4 regions of the Streptomyces sp. NPDC087215 genome follow, and region 4 is predicted to be linked to each of the others. Evidence: riboswitches for the same ligand, from Rfam matches in the RefSeq annotation. Region 4 holds a riboswitch; each other region holds the start of a gene.
What was found. Region 4 has a riboswitch for cyclic di-AMP ahead of ACIO92_RS25150 (C40 family peptidase). Riboswitches for the same ligand answer to the same signal wherever they lie in the genome.

Region 1 (3,566 bases), on a different contig from region 4:
TCGCGCCGGTACACCGGACACATCGAGACCGGGGCACCGAGCGTCAGCGGCTGATCCGGGGCGGCTCAGCGCCCGGCGAGCGCGGCGCGGCGGATCGTGGCGTCGAGCAGGGCCACCGCGTCGCCCGCCGTGCGGCCGGGGGCCCGGTTCCACGGCCCGATCAGCTCGTGCCATCCGCGCGAGCGCAGTTCGGTCATGATCCAGGCCGCCGCCTCGTTCATGGTCGCCCCGCCGCCGTATCCCAGGCGGTGGGCGGCGAGCAGGGCGCCGCACACGCACCGGGCACCCCGGGCGTCACGCAGCCGGTACGGGGTGTTCTGCCAGCCCCACTCCGTCAGGACGAGGCGGGCGTAGCCGAGGTGGACCGAGGGGCGCAGCTCCGGGCTGCCGATCCGGCGCCAGGCGTGCAGCCGGTCGGGGAGGACGGCTCCGATCCGACCGGGGAGGCGGCGCTCGACGGGCGGGGGCGGGGGCAGGGTGCCGAGCGCGTCGGCGACGAGCCGGTCCACCGGGACGGTGAGCAGCCGCCGCCACGCCTCGGGGTCCGCGTCCTCGCCGGGTGCGGGCGGGGGCGCGAGGACGGGCACGCGAGCGGGCGGCGGGCCGGGCACGGGCGCCAGCGGAAGCGGGGCCGGGGACACGGCCGGGGCCGGGGCCGGGGCCGGGGCCGGGGCCGGGGCCGGGGCCGGGGCCGGGGACACGGTCAGGGTCGGGATCGGGATCGGGGACGCCGTCGGGGTCAGGGCCGGAGAAGCGGAAGGGGTCGCGGCGGGCACGGCGGCGGTCCACTCCTCGACAATCCGCTGCCAGGCGTCGCTGTCATGGAGGGCGGCGGCCTCGCGGTCGAGGTCGTCGGGGCTGAGCTGGGGGGCGGTGGGTGGCATCCGGGGGCTCCTCGGTCGGGATCACCCTCATCTTTCATGTCAAATGCCCGTTTTGCGACTTTTGACATTGAATGCCCGTCGTGGCGACTAGTCCTTATGTCGCACTTCCCTATTAACGGAACTAAGCACCATATCGGGACATCCGCTTCCGCGTGACGCGACTCACTCTCCTTGCGGTGAACCGGGAGGCCGAGGGCTCAGGGCCCGTACCGGGCAAGGAATTCCCCGCCCGCCCCGGCCGCGTTCGATCTTGAACAATCAGAATTCCGTGATCCTTTCCGCATTTCTCCGCACTGATCCTCTTGTTCCGCACCGTATGGCTGCCCTACGGTCACCTGCATTCGAGCGGATCGCCGAATCCTGCCACCGTTCGAAATACTTCCCCTTTTCACCCGACGGCAGGAGCGGGGGACCCACGAATACGCCGACCCGGGAATCCGGGGCGGCTCGGGGTGCAGCCGCGTGCGCGCGGCCGGACATCTCCCGTCCGAACCCGACAGCTCACCCCGCAGGCGCCGGAGAGGAATCCGCCATGCCCGCACAGAGCAAGCACCGCCGCCCCCGCCGCTCCGTCTCCCGTGGCTGGGCGCTGATCAGCACAGGTGGAGCCGCCCTGGCCCTGCCCCTGATCGCCCCCGCCATGGCCGGTGCCGCGCCCGTTTCCGGAGTCCAGGAAACCGTCGCCCGCACCGCCGTCGCCGCCCCGGCAGCCGCCCCCGCCGCCCCCGCGAAGGCCCCGGCCGCCCCCGCCGCCGCCCGCACCTACACGGTCGTCAGCGGTGACTCCCTTTCCCTCATCGCCCAGAAGAAGGGAATTCAGGGCGGCTGGGAAGACCTTTACCGGATCAACAAGAACGCCGTGGGTGACAATCCGTCACTCATTCACCCCGGCCTTGAACTGACGATTCATCGGATTTCCGCGAAGGCCGCCCCCGCACAGGCGCGGAAGGCGTCCGACTCCGCCGAACGGGCGAACCGTTCCGAGAGCCGGGCCGTCCCCGCCGTGGCCACCGGCACCGGCGCCTCCGCCACCGGGGCGGTCTCCTCCGCCGCCACCGTCGCCCTGAAGGCCGTCCCGATCGCCGCCGTCCAGTACACCGACAACCTCGACGGCTGGATCCGGGAGTCCCTGGACGTCATGGCCCGGCACGGCATCCCCGGCTCGTACGACGGCATCCTCCGCAATGTGATGCGCGAGTCCTCCGGCAACCCCCGGGCCATCAACCTCTGGGACTCCAACGCGGTGGCGGGCACGCCCTCCAAGGGGCTGCTCCAGGTCATCGAGCCGACCTTCCTCGCCTACCACGTGCCGGGCACTCCCGTGGACCTGTACGACCCGGTCGCCAACATCACCGCCGCCTGCAACTACGCGGCCGACCGCTACGGCTCCATCGACAACGTCAACGGGGCCTACTGATCCCGCAGGTGCCCGGTGAACCAGGAGGTGGCGAGCTCGGCCACCTCCTCCAGGGCGCCCGGCTCCTCGAAGAGGTGACCGGCGCCCGGCACCAGGGCGAGCCCGTTCTCGCAGCGCAGCAGCGACCGGGCCCGCCGGTTCAGCTCGACGACCCGTGCGTCACGGCCGCCCACGACCAGCAGCGTCGGGGCGCGCACCAGTCCCAGCCGTCTCGCGGCGAGGTCCGGCCGACCGCCCCGCGAGACGACGGCGGCCACCCGGGAGGCGGGATCGCCCGCCGCCCACAGCGCGGCGGCGGCCCCGGTGCTCGCCCCGAAGTACCCGAGCGGCAGTCCGGCGCCCGCCGGGTCCCCTGCCAGCCACTCCGTGGCCCCGGCCAGCCGCCCGGCGAGCAGCGGCGCGTCGAAGACCAGCGCCCGGTCGGCCGCCTCGGCCTCGGTGAGCAGGTCGAACAGGAGCGTGCCGAGCCCGGCCCGGTTCAGCGCCGCCGCGACGGCGCGGTTGCGGGGGCTGTGCCTGCCGCTGCCGCTGCCGTGGGCGAAGAGCACGACGCCGGTGGCGCCCTCGGGCACCACGAGCCGTCCTGGCAGCTCGCCGCCGGGGAACGGGACGCGGACGTCCCGCGCCACGGGCCCGCCCCCGCCCGGAACGGCCGCCGCAGCGTCCGCGTCCCGGACCGTCCGACCGTCCGCGCCCCTGGCCGCCCGCCCCCGCGCGGCCCGGTTCCGCTCCAGGCACGCGATCACCTCGGTGTCCGGGGTCTGCGAGAAGTCCCGGTAGAACCGTCCGATCGCGAAGAACGGGTCCGGTGTGCGGACGCTCACCGTCTCGTCGGCCTCGCCGCCCAGCCGGGCCGTCCAGTCGCGCGGGGCGACCGGGACCGCGAGGACGATCCGGGCGGCGCCCCCGGCCCGTACCACCCGGCAGGCCGCGAGGGCGGTGGCCCCGGTGGCGAGCCCGTCGTCGACGACCAGGACCGTCCGGCCCCCGAGCGGTTCGGGAGGCCCGCTCCCCCGGTAGCGGCGGCCCCGCCGCTCCAGTTCCCGCAGCTCACGCTCCTCCACGGCCGCGAGTTCCCGCTCCGTCACCCCGGCGTCCCGCAGCACCCGCTCGTTGAGCACGCGTACGCCGCCCTCGCCGAGCGCGCCCATCGCCAGCTCCGGCTGCCGTGGCACGCCCAGCTTCCGGACGAGACAGACGTCGAGCGGGGCACCGAGAGCGTCGGCGACCTCCGCCGCGACCGGGACTCCCCCGCGCGGCAGGCC
Region 2 (3,566 bases), on a different contig from region 4:
ATGCTCCTCGCCCTCTCCCGCATCTACGGTACGACGGTCTCCGAGCTGCTGGGGGAGACACCCCCCGAACGGGACCCCGTGGTCCGCGCCGGACGTTCCGAGCCCGTCGAGGCGGACGGCTGGATCTACCGGCAGGCGGGCAGCGCCGGGCGCGCCCTCCAGTGCCTGCGGGTCCACGTGCCGTACGCCACCCGGGCGGACATCGTGCGGGTCCACCCCGGTGAGGAGTGGATCCACGTCCTGGAGGGCCGGGTGCGGCTCGCGCTCGGCGAAGCCGTCCACGTCCTCGATCCCGGGGACAGCGCGCACTTCGACTCGCTCACCCCGCACCGCATCGGCGCCGCGACCTCCAGCGGGGCCGAGCTGCTCTTCGTCCACACCCTGATGCAGAGCCCCGTCGCCGAGCTGTGCCTCGGCGACGGAACTCCGCACCGTCGCTGACCCCGCCTGACCCTTCCTCCGAAAGGTTCGACATGTCCGAGAAGCACGCACCGGTCACCGGCGAGGAGCGCGGTGAGGGCAAGTTCCCCAAGGGCCTGGTGCTCCGCCTCTTCGCGTACCTGGTGGCGGGCCACCTCTTCGCCGGCTTCCTGTATCTGCTCTTCATGCTGGGCGGGCAGAACCAGTAGCGCGGACGGCGAGGGGCGGTGGGCCCGACGCGCGGGCGGGCGGTGAGACCGGACCCCGTACGGGTTCGCCGGGGCCGCGCTCCGCAGAGATCGGCGCGGCCCGGACGGTCCGGCTCAGACCTCGGTGAGCAGACGCTCCCGCAGCCGCCCGAGGGTCTCCGGGGTCAGCTTGAGGCCCTCGGCGAGGTAGGTGTCCACCGAGCCCCAGGTCTCCTCGATCGTCTCGAAGGCGCCCCGCAGATACTCCACCCGCGCGTCGAACAGCGGGCTCAGCAGCTCCATCACCTCGGGCGACATGGCGTCGGACGCGGTGGAGCTGCGGCTCACCTTGTAGCGGCGGTGCGGGTCGTTCGACTTCACGTAGTCGGCCTCGATCGCCGAGCGCTCGACCCCGAGGGCGAGCAGGGTGATCGCGATCGAGAGCCCGGCGCGGTCCTTGCCCGCCGCGCAGTGCATCAGGGCGGGGACGCTGTTCTCCGCGAGCGCGTGCAGGATGCGGCTGTGGTCGGCGGTGCGCTCGACCACCATCTTCCGATAGGAATCGGCCATCCGGTCGGCGGCCTTGTCCCCACCGAGGATCTCCCGCAGCTGGGCTATGTCCCCGTCCCGCACCAGCCGCCAGAACTCCTTGCCCTCGGCCGGGTCGTTCAGGGGTATGTTCACGTTGCGCACGCCCGGAAGCTCGACGTCCGCCCCCTCGATGCGCACGTCGGCCTGGTTGCGGAAGTCGAAGACGGTGTGCAGGTCCAGCGAGGCGAGGAAGGCGGCGTCCTCCTCGGTCGCGTGGGCGAGGTGGCCGCTGCGGAACAGACGGCCGGGGCGCACCGCGCGCCCGTCCGTCGTCGGCAGGCCGCCCACGTCCCGGAAGTTGCGGACCTCGGCCAGCTCGGGCTCGTTCGCTTCGGCGGGCGGGACCTGCGGCAGCTGCTGCGTCACGGATGCTCCTGGAGAATTCGGCGTTCGGGGGTACGGCACGGGGCCGATTCCAAGAGCCAATCATCCAGGCAGGACGAACGGGGCGCACCCCCCTGGCTAGGAATGGGCGATCTGTCCGTATTCACACCTTCCGGATAACACGCCCTGATTGCAGATGAGATGGGAATCGGAGCGTGAGCAGCGTCATAGAAGTGACGGATCGTGCCCGGGGCCGCGACGCAATCGCCTTACGGAAAAAGGGAGTCGAAGAAGTGTCATCCACGCAGGGTGACCGGAATTCCGGGCCCGGGAGCGAGCGGACGCCGAACTGATAAAGCATCGGCTTGTTCGCGCCGAAACGCTCGTCTAGCGTCACCGTCAATCCGGTCGGACCGCCGAATCCTGCCACCGTCCGGAATTCCACTCATCCCATGCGTGGCAGGAGCGGGGGACCCAGGAAGTACGCCGGTCCCGCGACGCAGGACGGCTCGGGGTGAAGTCGCGCGAGAGCGCGGCCGGACATCTCCCGTCCGAACCCGACAGCTCACCTCGCAGGCGCCGGAGAGGAATTCGCCATGCCCGCGAAGGGTAAGCACCGCCGTCCCAGGAACAACTCCCTCACCCGGGGCATCGCCGCCGCCGGTACGGGAGGCGCCGTCGTCGCCCTCCCGCTCCTCGGCGCCACCGGTGCCCACGCCGCCGAGCAGACGGCCCCGGCCGCCCCCGCGCGGACCGTCACCGTCGCCGCCCAGGCCAAGGCGCCCGCCGCGGCGCCGGTCGCGGCCCCGGCCGCGCCGAGGACGTACGCCGTCGTCCCTGGCGACCACCTCTCGAAGATCGCCGCCGAGCACCACCTCACCGGTGGCTGGCAGCGGCTCTACGCGGACAACCGCCAGGTCGTCGGCGAGAACCCCTCGTTCATCCTGCCCGGCATGAAGCTCACCCTCGGCGCCAGGAGCACCGCTCCCGCCGCCGCCCCGAAGAGCCCCGCCACGGCCGCCCCGAAGACCGAGCGCAAGGCCCCCGCCGCCCAGGACTCCGGCGACTCCACGCACACCACCCGGAGCTCCGAGCGCCCGGCCGCCCAGGCCACCACCCCGGACTCCGGCTCGTCCACGACGCAGTCCTCCGGCTCCTCGGCCTCCTCCTCCGGCTGGGTCAAGCCCGTCAGCGGCGGCTTCTCCACCCCGTACCGCGCCTCCGGCTCCATGTGGTCCTCCGGTTACCACACCGGTGTCGACTTCATCGCCTCCTCCGGCACCACCGTCCGCGCCGTCGGCGCGGGCACGGTCGTCTCGGCGGGCTGGAGCGGCTCCTACGGCAACGAGGTCGTCATCCAGCACGCCGACGGCAACTACTCGCAGTACGCCCACCTCTCCTCGCTCGCCGTCTCGGCGGGCCAGGCGGTCTCCGGCGGACAGCAGATCGGCCTCTCCGGCTCCACCGGCAATTCCACCGGACCCCACCTCCACTTCGAGATCCGGACCTCGCCGGGCTACGGCTCCGACGTCGATCCGCTGGCCTACCTCCGCCAGCACGGCGTCTCCGTCTGACGCACCCGCCCCACCGAAGGCCCGGCACCCGTGCGTGCCGGGCCTCCGGCGTATTCCGGCTTGGCAATTTCTTTATCGGTGTCATATGTCACCCGGCGTCAACCCCTCCTTACGGTCGCGTAGGTCACATCCGAAAGGGAAGGATGTCCACCCGTGGCAGACGATTCGAGATCAACAGACAAGAACGCATTCGGGTCGTACGCGGCGATCGGTGACAGCTTCACCGAGGGCGTCGGAGACCCCGGACCCGACGGGACGTACCTCGGCTGGGCGGACCGCTTCGCGGTACTGCTCGCCGACCAGCTGCCGGAGCACGAGGCCTTCCGCTACGCCAACCTGGCCGTACGCGGGCGCCTCCTCGACCAGATCGTGGCGGAACAGGTTCCCCGGGCGAGGGAACTCGCCCCCGACCTGGTGACCTTCTGCGCCGGTGGCAACGACATCATCCGCCCCGGCACGGACCCCGACG
Region 3 (3,566 bases), on a different contig from region 4:
CGCACCCTTCCGGTGGAGTTCTCCCCGGCCGTCCCCCTCCATGGATCTGACGAGGTGTCAGAAATGTGATCTTCGCGTGATCGCGGGTGCATCGACTTGTGATGAGCGTTCGAATACGGCTACGTTCCCCGACAACTCAGTTCGACCACCCCAGTTGTCACGCGAAAGGCGCTCCTATGCGTTCCGGGAACGGACGACACCGCCGCCCCCGTCAGGCCCCCGCCATCGTCGTCGCCGCGGGGGTGACCGGGTCCGCCATGGCGCTGCCCCTGCTCGCCACCGGCTCGGCGTCCGCCGCCGACGCCGCCACCTGGGACCGGGTCGCCGAGTGCGAGTCCGGCGGCCAGTGGAGCGCCAACCTCGGCAACGGCCTCTACGGCGGCCTCCAGTTCACCCAGGACAGCTGGGAGCGGCACGGCGGTCTCGCCTACGCGCCCAGCCCCGACCTGGCCAGCCGCGCCCAGCAGATAGCGGTGGCCGAGAAGGCCCTCGCCAAGGGTTCCACCGCGTGGGCCACCTGCGCGCCGATCGCGGGACTCGTCAACGACGGCGCCCGGCCGAAGGTGGACCCGGGCCCGGCGGACCTCCCCAAGCCCTCCGGCGGCCCCGTCGCCGAGTCGAACCGTACGACGGGTCCGCCCTCCTCCGGTGCGGCGGAGGCGGCCCGGGGCGCGGCCGGACGGACCGCCGAGGCGCGCACCGCCACCTCGGCGCCCACGAGTCCCGCCACGCCCTCGACGGGCGCGCCGGTGACGGGCGCGCCGGTCGGCCCGACGGCCCCCGTCTCCCCGGGCGCCCCCGATCCCGCCACCACCACGCCCGGCGGGTCCGTCGCACCGGGCACGTCCGGTGAGCCGACGACCGGTGCCCCGTCGACGGGGTCCGGCAAGCACCGGGGCGACGCGGCTCCGGAGGGGACCGGGAAGCCGGGCGACTCCGCCGAAACGGGTCGCCACGCGGCGCCCGGTGACGGCCTCTCCGAGGAGACCGCGGCGAAGCCCTTGGCCGACGCCGCCAAGAATTCGGGCGGAACGGACAGTCAGGGCACTTCGGGCGCGTACACGGTGAAGGCGGGCGACAGCCTGTCCGACATCGCGCAGCAGAACGAGCTGCCCGGAGGCTGGACCGCGCTCTATGACGCCAACCGGAAGACGGTCGGCACCGACCCGGACCTCATCCTCCCTGGTCAGAGCCTTGACCTGACGGAGAGTCCGGTCGCACAGGCGGAGTGATTCGGGGTCATATGTCCGGTTCTGGGCAAGTGAGACATGGGTCTCTTCGCCCCAACTGGCGTGTCACACCCGCAAACTTTGCTCCTGTCGCCTCCCACCTGCGCAAACACCCCCCGCCGGAAGGCAAGGAGGGTCGGAATGTCCGTCATTCGCCTCTTTGAACTTCCGGTGGGTCTGTGTCTACGGTCGTCACCGCTCGCCACCGCGGGCCCCGTCGACCGAAACGCCGAATCCTGCCGTCGGCCGTCGGGAACAGTCGTCGCGCAAGCGCCGAAGGCAGGAGCGGGGGACCCAAGGTAAGTGCCGGACCCGGCCGTTGAGAGACGGCCGACGACCGGCTTGGGGTGAAGCCGCGTGCTGGGACACGCGGCCGGGCAACTCATTGGCCCGAACCCGACAGCTCACCTCGCAGGCGTCGGTGAGGAGAATCTCCATGCTGTTTTCCGGTAAGGGCAAACACCGCCGTCCCTCCAAGGCCACCCAGGTCGTCACGCTCGTCGGCGTCACCGGTGTCGCCGTCGCCGCCCCGCTGATGACCGCGGGCACCGCCTCGGCCGCCACGGTCGCCGAGTGGGACCGCGTCGCCCAGTGCGAGTCCGGCGGCAACTGGTCCATCAACACGGGCAACGGCTACTACGGCGGCCTCCAGTTCGCGGCCTCCACCTGGGCCGCGTACGGCGGCACCGCCTACGCCTCGACCGCCAACCAGGCGTCGAAGTCCCAGCAGATCGCCATCGCCGAGAAGGTCCTCGCGGGCCAGGGCAAGGGCGCGTGGCCGAGCTGCGGCGTGGGCCTCTCCCGTGCCTCCTACGACGGCGGCGCCGCCGAGAGCGCCCCCAAGACCGTCACCCAGCAGCCGAAGCAGCAGCCGACGCAGCAGCGGTCGGCCGAGCAGCCGACGACCCGCAGCGAGCAGCGCCAGGCCCCGAAGAAGGCCGCGCAGCAGCAGGCCGCGCCGAAGGCGACCGTCACCACCCCGACCGGCAAGAAGGTCGAGAAGGGCGACGGCGAGTACAAGGTCGTGACCGGCGACACCCTCAGCAGCATCGCCCAGGCGCACGGCGTCAAGGGCGGCTGGGCCAAGCTCTTCGAGCTGAACAAGGACGTCGTCGACCACGCCGACCTGATCTACCCGGGCCAGCAGCTCCACCTCAAGTGAGCCCGGCGGTCCGTACGGGTCCCGCGACCCGTACGGCACCGACGACCCTCCCGCGGTGACCACCCCGGCCCGGCGCGCCTCCCCCCGTGCGCGCCGGTCCGGGGTTTCCGCCGTCCGAGGTCTCCCGCTCCTCTCCTCCTGCGGAGTTCCACGCGCGGGCCGCGCGGAGATCGCGGGCGCGGGTCACGGACGGAGACACGGGCGCGGCCACGGACGGAGACACGGGCGCGGGCGGACTCGCCGCCACGGGCGGGACTCCCCTTCCCTCTCCCGGCCCCCGTCACGAGTGGTCGCCCCACCGGGGGCGGGGTCCCCGCCGCGTACGCGCTCCCTCCCCGCTCCGGGAGGGGTCCCGCCACGTACGGACTCCCCTTCCCTCCCGGATTCCCCGCCCACGGGCGGAGCCCCCTCCTCGCGCCCCGAGAAGGGTCTCCCCGGCGGTTTCGGGAGGACTTCTTGGTTACTGTCCAGTAGATCCGGGGTCTTTCGCCCCTGAATGCATGTCCTTGGGCCCTTTTTCGTCCCAGGGGGCGGGCGCCCGGCTGGCCGGAGCCGCCGAGCCGGTTAGGCTCTTGACGCAAGGCCAAGCCGACCCTGCGCCGACCTTGCGTCACATCCAGCGTCACATCCCATAAGGAGATGCTCGTGCCGTCCATCGACGTCGTCGTAGCCCGGGAAATCCTGGACTCCCGAGGCAACCCCACCGTCGAGGTCGAGGTCGGCCTCGACGACGGCAGCACCGGCCGTGCTGCTGTTCCGTCCGGAGCCTCCACCGGTGCGTTCGAGGCCCTCGAGCTTCGCGACGGTGACCCCAACCGCTACCAGGGCAAGGGCGTCGAGAAGGCCGTCCTCGCCGTGATCGAGCAGATCGGCCCGGAGCTCGTCGGCTACGACGCCACCGAGCAGCGCCTGATCGACCAGGCCATGTTCGACCTGGACGCCACCCCGGACAAGTCGTCGCTCGGCGCCAACGCCATCCTCGGCGTCTCCCTCGCCGTCGCGCACGCCGCCTCCGAGGCCAGCGACCTCCCGCTCTTCCGCTACCTCGGCGGCCCGAACGCGCACCTGCTGCCCGTTCCGATGATGAACATCCTCAACGGTGGGTCGCACGCCGACTCCAACGTCGACATCCAGGAGTTCATGATCGCCCCGATCGGCGCGGAGTCCTTCTCCGA
Region 4 (3,566 bases):
GGCGGCGGGCCCTGGTCGTCAGCGACTCCGTGTTCTCCGTCGACGGCGACCGGGCCCCGCTGTCCGCGCTCGCCGCCGCCTGCCGCGCGCACGGCGCCGGTCTGGTCGTGGACGACGCCCACGGCCTCGGCGTCCTCGGCGACGGCGGTCGGGGGGCCCTGCACGGGGCCGGGCTCGCGGGCGACGAGGACGTGGTGGCCACCGTCACCCTGTCGAAGTCCCTCGGCAGTCAGGGCGGCGCGGTCCTCGGCCCGGCCCGGGTGGTCGAGCACCTGGTCAACGCGGCCCGCACCTTCATCTTCGACACCGGTCTCGCCCCGGCCGCCGCCGGGGGCGCGCTGGCGGCCCTGCGTCTGCTGGCGGCCGAGCCGGGTCTCGCGGAGCGGACCCGTACGGTTGCCACCACCCTGCACCGGCTCCTCACCGGGGCGGGTCTGACGGCCGCCCGGCCCGACGCGGCCGTGGTCTCGGTGCGCGCCCCCTCCCCGGAGGCGGCGCTGCGCTGGGCGGCGGACTGCCGGGAGCGGGGGCTCGCGGTCGGCTGTTTCCGGCCGCCCTCCGTGCCCGACGGGGTCTCGCGGCTACGGCTCACGGCCCGCGCGGATCTGACGGACGAGCGGATCGCGTACGCGGTGGAAACGATCCTGCGGACGGCTCCGGCCGGCTGACCCGGCGGACGGCGGCCCGGTGCGTCCCGGGGCCTTCGCGTTCACCGCTTCGGGCGACAGATGGGGACATATCTTGGGAGAACGCCTCCCGGCGCGGCCCGATCGGTGGCAGTCTGACGCGCAGTGCGATCCGGGGCAGCGGCCCCGGCGGAAAGGGACGGCGTCGCCATGGCAGACCAGCAGGAAGCATCCGTCACTCTGCCGAGCGAACCCGCCTCGGTGTCCACGGCCCGGCGGTTCGTGGCGGAGGTTCTCGGCTGCTGGGGCCTGGACGACGCCACGGAGACCGCGGACGCGATCCGGATCGTCGTCTCCGAGCTGGCCACCAACGCCGTGCTGCACACCCTCGGCCAGTCGCCCACCTTCACGGTGGACCTCAGGCTCGACCGGGAGGAGCAGCTGCACATCGGTGTCACCGACAGTCATCCGAGGCTGCCGCGCCGTCTGCCCGCCGCGGTCCAGCAGGACAACGGCAGGGGCATGGTCATCGTCAGGGCCCTCGCGGCGGAGGCCGGCGGGCGTCTCTCCGTGACCCCGATCGAGGAGGGCGGCAAGACGGTCCGGATCTCCCTCCCGTGGACCCCCGCCCCGCTGGCCAGCCGCTGACGGACCCGCGTGGGGCGGGTCCGTCGTCGTGACCCGGGCCGATGCCGTCGTCGCGGGCCCGAGAGGGGCCCCGGAGGCGGCTTCCGCGGGGGACGCGCGGTCGCCGGGACCGTACCGCCAGGGGTCGGCCCGGGTCCGTGCGGGATGCGGCGGCGCCACCGCACCCCGCACGGACCGGCGCCGTCCGTTCCGCCTGATCAGTTCACGGACCGGCCCCGGGTCAGTTCACGGACCGGCCGTCGGTTCCGCCGGGTCAGCGGACGCGGCCGTAGTAGATCTTGGACGACCAGATCTTGTCGAGCTTCACCCAGGACCCCGTCTTGGGCGAGTGCCAGATCTTGCCGCTCCCGGCGTAGATGCCCACGTGGTAGACCCTTCCGCCGGAGTGGAAGAAGACCAGGTCCCCCTTCTGCCGTGAGGCGGCGGAGACGCGTGTGGTTCTGTTGTACTGCTGCTGCGCGGTGCGGGGCAGCGACTTGCCCGCCTTCTGGTACGCGTAGAGCGTCAGACCGGAGCAGTCGAACCTGGAGGGTCCGGCGCTCCCGTACCGGTACGGTGCTCCCTTCTTGGACGCGGCGACGCTCAGTGCCTTGTTCGCGTAGTTCGTCGCTGCCTGGGCCTCCGGCGCCGCACCCGGTGCGAGCAGCGTGCCGCCGACGGCGGCGAGAGTGAGAGCCGAGACGGCTCCGACCCGGGACAGCAGGGACGGGACGTGCATCTGCGCAGTCATGCGCAACCCTTCGTCAGCCGCCTGTGAAGGATGACCTGTCGGGTTCGGGCAGGCGAAGATGCCCGGCCGCGGTTGCGGCTTCACCCCAAGGGGCGGCCCCGCTGTGGGAAACAGCGCGTACGCCCCGTAAAAATCGGGTCCTCCACTCCTGCCGGTCCAATCCTGTCGACCAGACGTCCGGGACAGCGGCAGGACTCGGCGTCCGCCCGGACCGCCCCGCCGCGGCGGCGGGGGCTTGTCGTCGACAGGGATCTTGACTCACACCAGGGGTGAAATCCGAGTGGAAACGGCGATATGTGAGGCTCCTCACGACTGATCCGTTCGGGTGGACAGGAGGGTTTCGTGATCATCGGAGGTACCCCCGGCGAGCCCCGCACCAGCGATGGAACGTTCGATTCCGCCAGATGAGTACATCGATGGCGCAAGTTGACCGGTCTGAATATCGACTCGTCGACTACTCCGAACGAGGGAGGGATTCTGCGACACGTGTCGGCCGTCCGGCCCTCGACACGACACGGCCGGATGTCGATCCGTCAGGGGAGGGTCCGGCTCCGTATGTACCGTCGTCGGTCCGATGATCATGTGATCGCAAAGGCGTAGTTAACCAGCCGGAAAAACTTCCGCCCTAACGTGCAATGTCTGCCGGTGTACCGCGCTCCAGCATTCAACAAGGTGTTGAAGCTCGGTAGGGTCCGCAGCTGTCCGGGTCCCGTCCCGGCGGACGACTGTGAGGTGGAAGTGTGCAATTGAGCCCGCACGAGCAGGAACGCCTGCTCATCCATGTGGCCGCCGACGTGGCCGAGAAGCGCAGGGCACGCGGTGTGCGACTCAACCACCCCGAGGTCGTCGCGCTGATCACCGCTCATGTCCTCGAAGGCGCCAGGGACGGCCGCACGGTCGCCGAACTGATGGCCTCCGGACGCCAGGTGCTCACCCGCGACGAGGTCATGGAGGGCGTCCCCGAGATGATCCACGACGTCCAGGTCGAGGCCACCTTCCCGGACGGCACCAAGCTCGTCACCGTCCACGACCCCATCGTCTGAACGGACGCGCCGATGATCCCCGGAGAGATCCTGTACGCGGACGGCCCCGTCCCCCTCAACGAGGGGCGCCCCGTCACGCGTCTGACCGTGCTCAACGCCGCCGACCGGCCCGTCCAGGTCGGCTCCCACTACCACTTCGCCGAGGTCAACCCCGGACTCGAGTTCGACCGTGCCGCCGCGCGCGGACAGCGGCTGCACATCGCCGCCGGAACCGCCGTCCGCTTCGAACCCGGCATCCCCGTCGAGGTCGAACTCGTTCCCCTCACCGGCCGCCGGATCGTCCCCGGTCTGCGCGGCGAGACCGCGGGTCCCCTGGACGCGAACGAAGAGGACTCCCGTGCCTGATCTGCACCGCGCCGTCTACGCCGACCTGTTCGGCCCCACCACCGGCGACCGCCTCCGGCTCGCCGACACCGACCTCTTCGTGGAGATCGAGGAGGACCGCAGCGGAGGCCCCGGCCGGGCCGGGGACGAAGCCGTCTTCGGCGGCGGCAAGGTCATCCGAGAGTCGATGGGCCA

Region 1: another riboswitch for cyclic di-AMP. It lies ahead of ACIO92_RS30085 (LysM peptidoglycan-binding domain-containing protein); the one in region 4 lies ahead of ACIO92_RS25150 (C40 family peptidase).
Region 2: another riboswitch for cyclic di-AMP. It lies ahead of ACIO92_RS02675 (peptidoglycan DD-metalloendopeptidase family protein); the one in region 4 lies ahead of ACIO92_RS25150 (C40 family peptidase).
Region 3: another riboswitch for cyclic di-AMP. It lies ahead of ACIO92_RS31265 (transglycosylase family protein); the one in region 4 lies ahead of ACIO92_RS25150 (C40 family peptidase).

The regions. Positions count from the first base shown of each region.
Region 1 is NZ_JBIUZD010000017.1:58,457-62,022, forward strand. It holds gene ACIO92_RS30075 (phosphocholine-specific phospholipase C) at 1-54, shown strand, start outside; gene ACIO92_RS30080 (hypothetical protein) at 66-884, opposite strand; cyclic di-AMP (ydaO/yuaA leader) riboswitch at 1,226-1,412, shown strand; gene ACIO92_RS30085 (LysM peptidoglycan-binding domain-containing protein) at 1,417-2,301, shown strand; gene ACIO92_RS30090 (phosphoribosyltransferase family protein) at 2,295-3,566, opposite strand, start outside.
Region 2 is NZ_JBIUZD010000001.1:640,253-643,818, reverse strand. It holds gene ACIO92_RS02690 (XRE family transcriptional regulator) at 1-441, shown strand, start outside; gene ACIO92_RS02685 (DUF6126 family protein) at 474-629, shown strand; gene ACIO92_RS02680 (tyrosine-protein phosphatase) at 744-1,565, opposite strand; cyclic di-AMP (ydaO/yuaA leader) riboswitch at 1,960-2,115, shown strand; gene ACIO92_RS02675 (peptidoglycan DD-metalloendopeptidase family protein) at 2,120-3,097, shown strand; gene ACIO92_RS02670 (SGNH/GDSL hydrolase family protein) at 3,251-3,566, shown strand, end outside.
Region 3 is NZ_JBIUZD010000019.1:99,850-103,415, reverse strand. It holds gene ACIO92_RS31275 (cytochrome P450) at 1-69, shown strand, start outside; gene ACIO92_RS31270 (transglycosylase family protein) at 177-1,232, shown strand; cyclic di-AMP (ydaO/yuaA leader) riboswitch at 1,491-1,662, shown strand; gene ACIO92_RS31265 (transglycosylase family protein) at 1,666-2,391, shown strand; gene eno (phosphopyruvate hydratase) at 3,031-3,566, shown strand, end outside.
Region 4 is NZ_JBIUZD010000011.1:65,258-68,823, forward strand. It holds gene ACIO92_RS25140 (8-amino-7-oxononanoate synthase) at 1-668, shown strand, start outside; gene ACIO92_RS25145 (ATP-binding protein) at 837-1,274, shown strand; gene ACIO92_RS25150 (C40 family peptidase) at 1,528-2,004, opposite strand; cyclic di-AMP (ydaO/yuaA leader) riboswitch at 2,008-2,215, opposite strand; gene ACIO92_RS25155 (urease subunit gamma) at 2,745-3,047, shown strand; gene ACIO92_RS25160 (urease subunit beta) at 3,060-3,392, shown strand; gene ACIO92_RS25165 (urease subunit alpha) at 3,385-3,566, shown strand, end outside.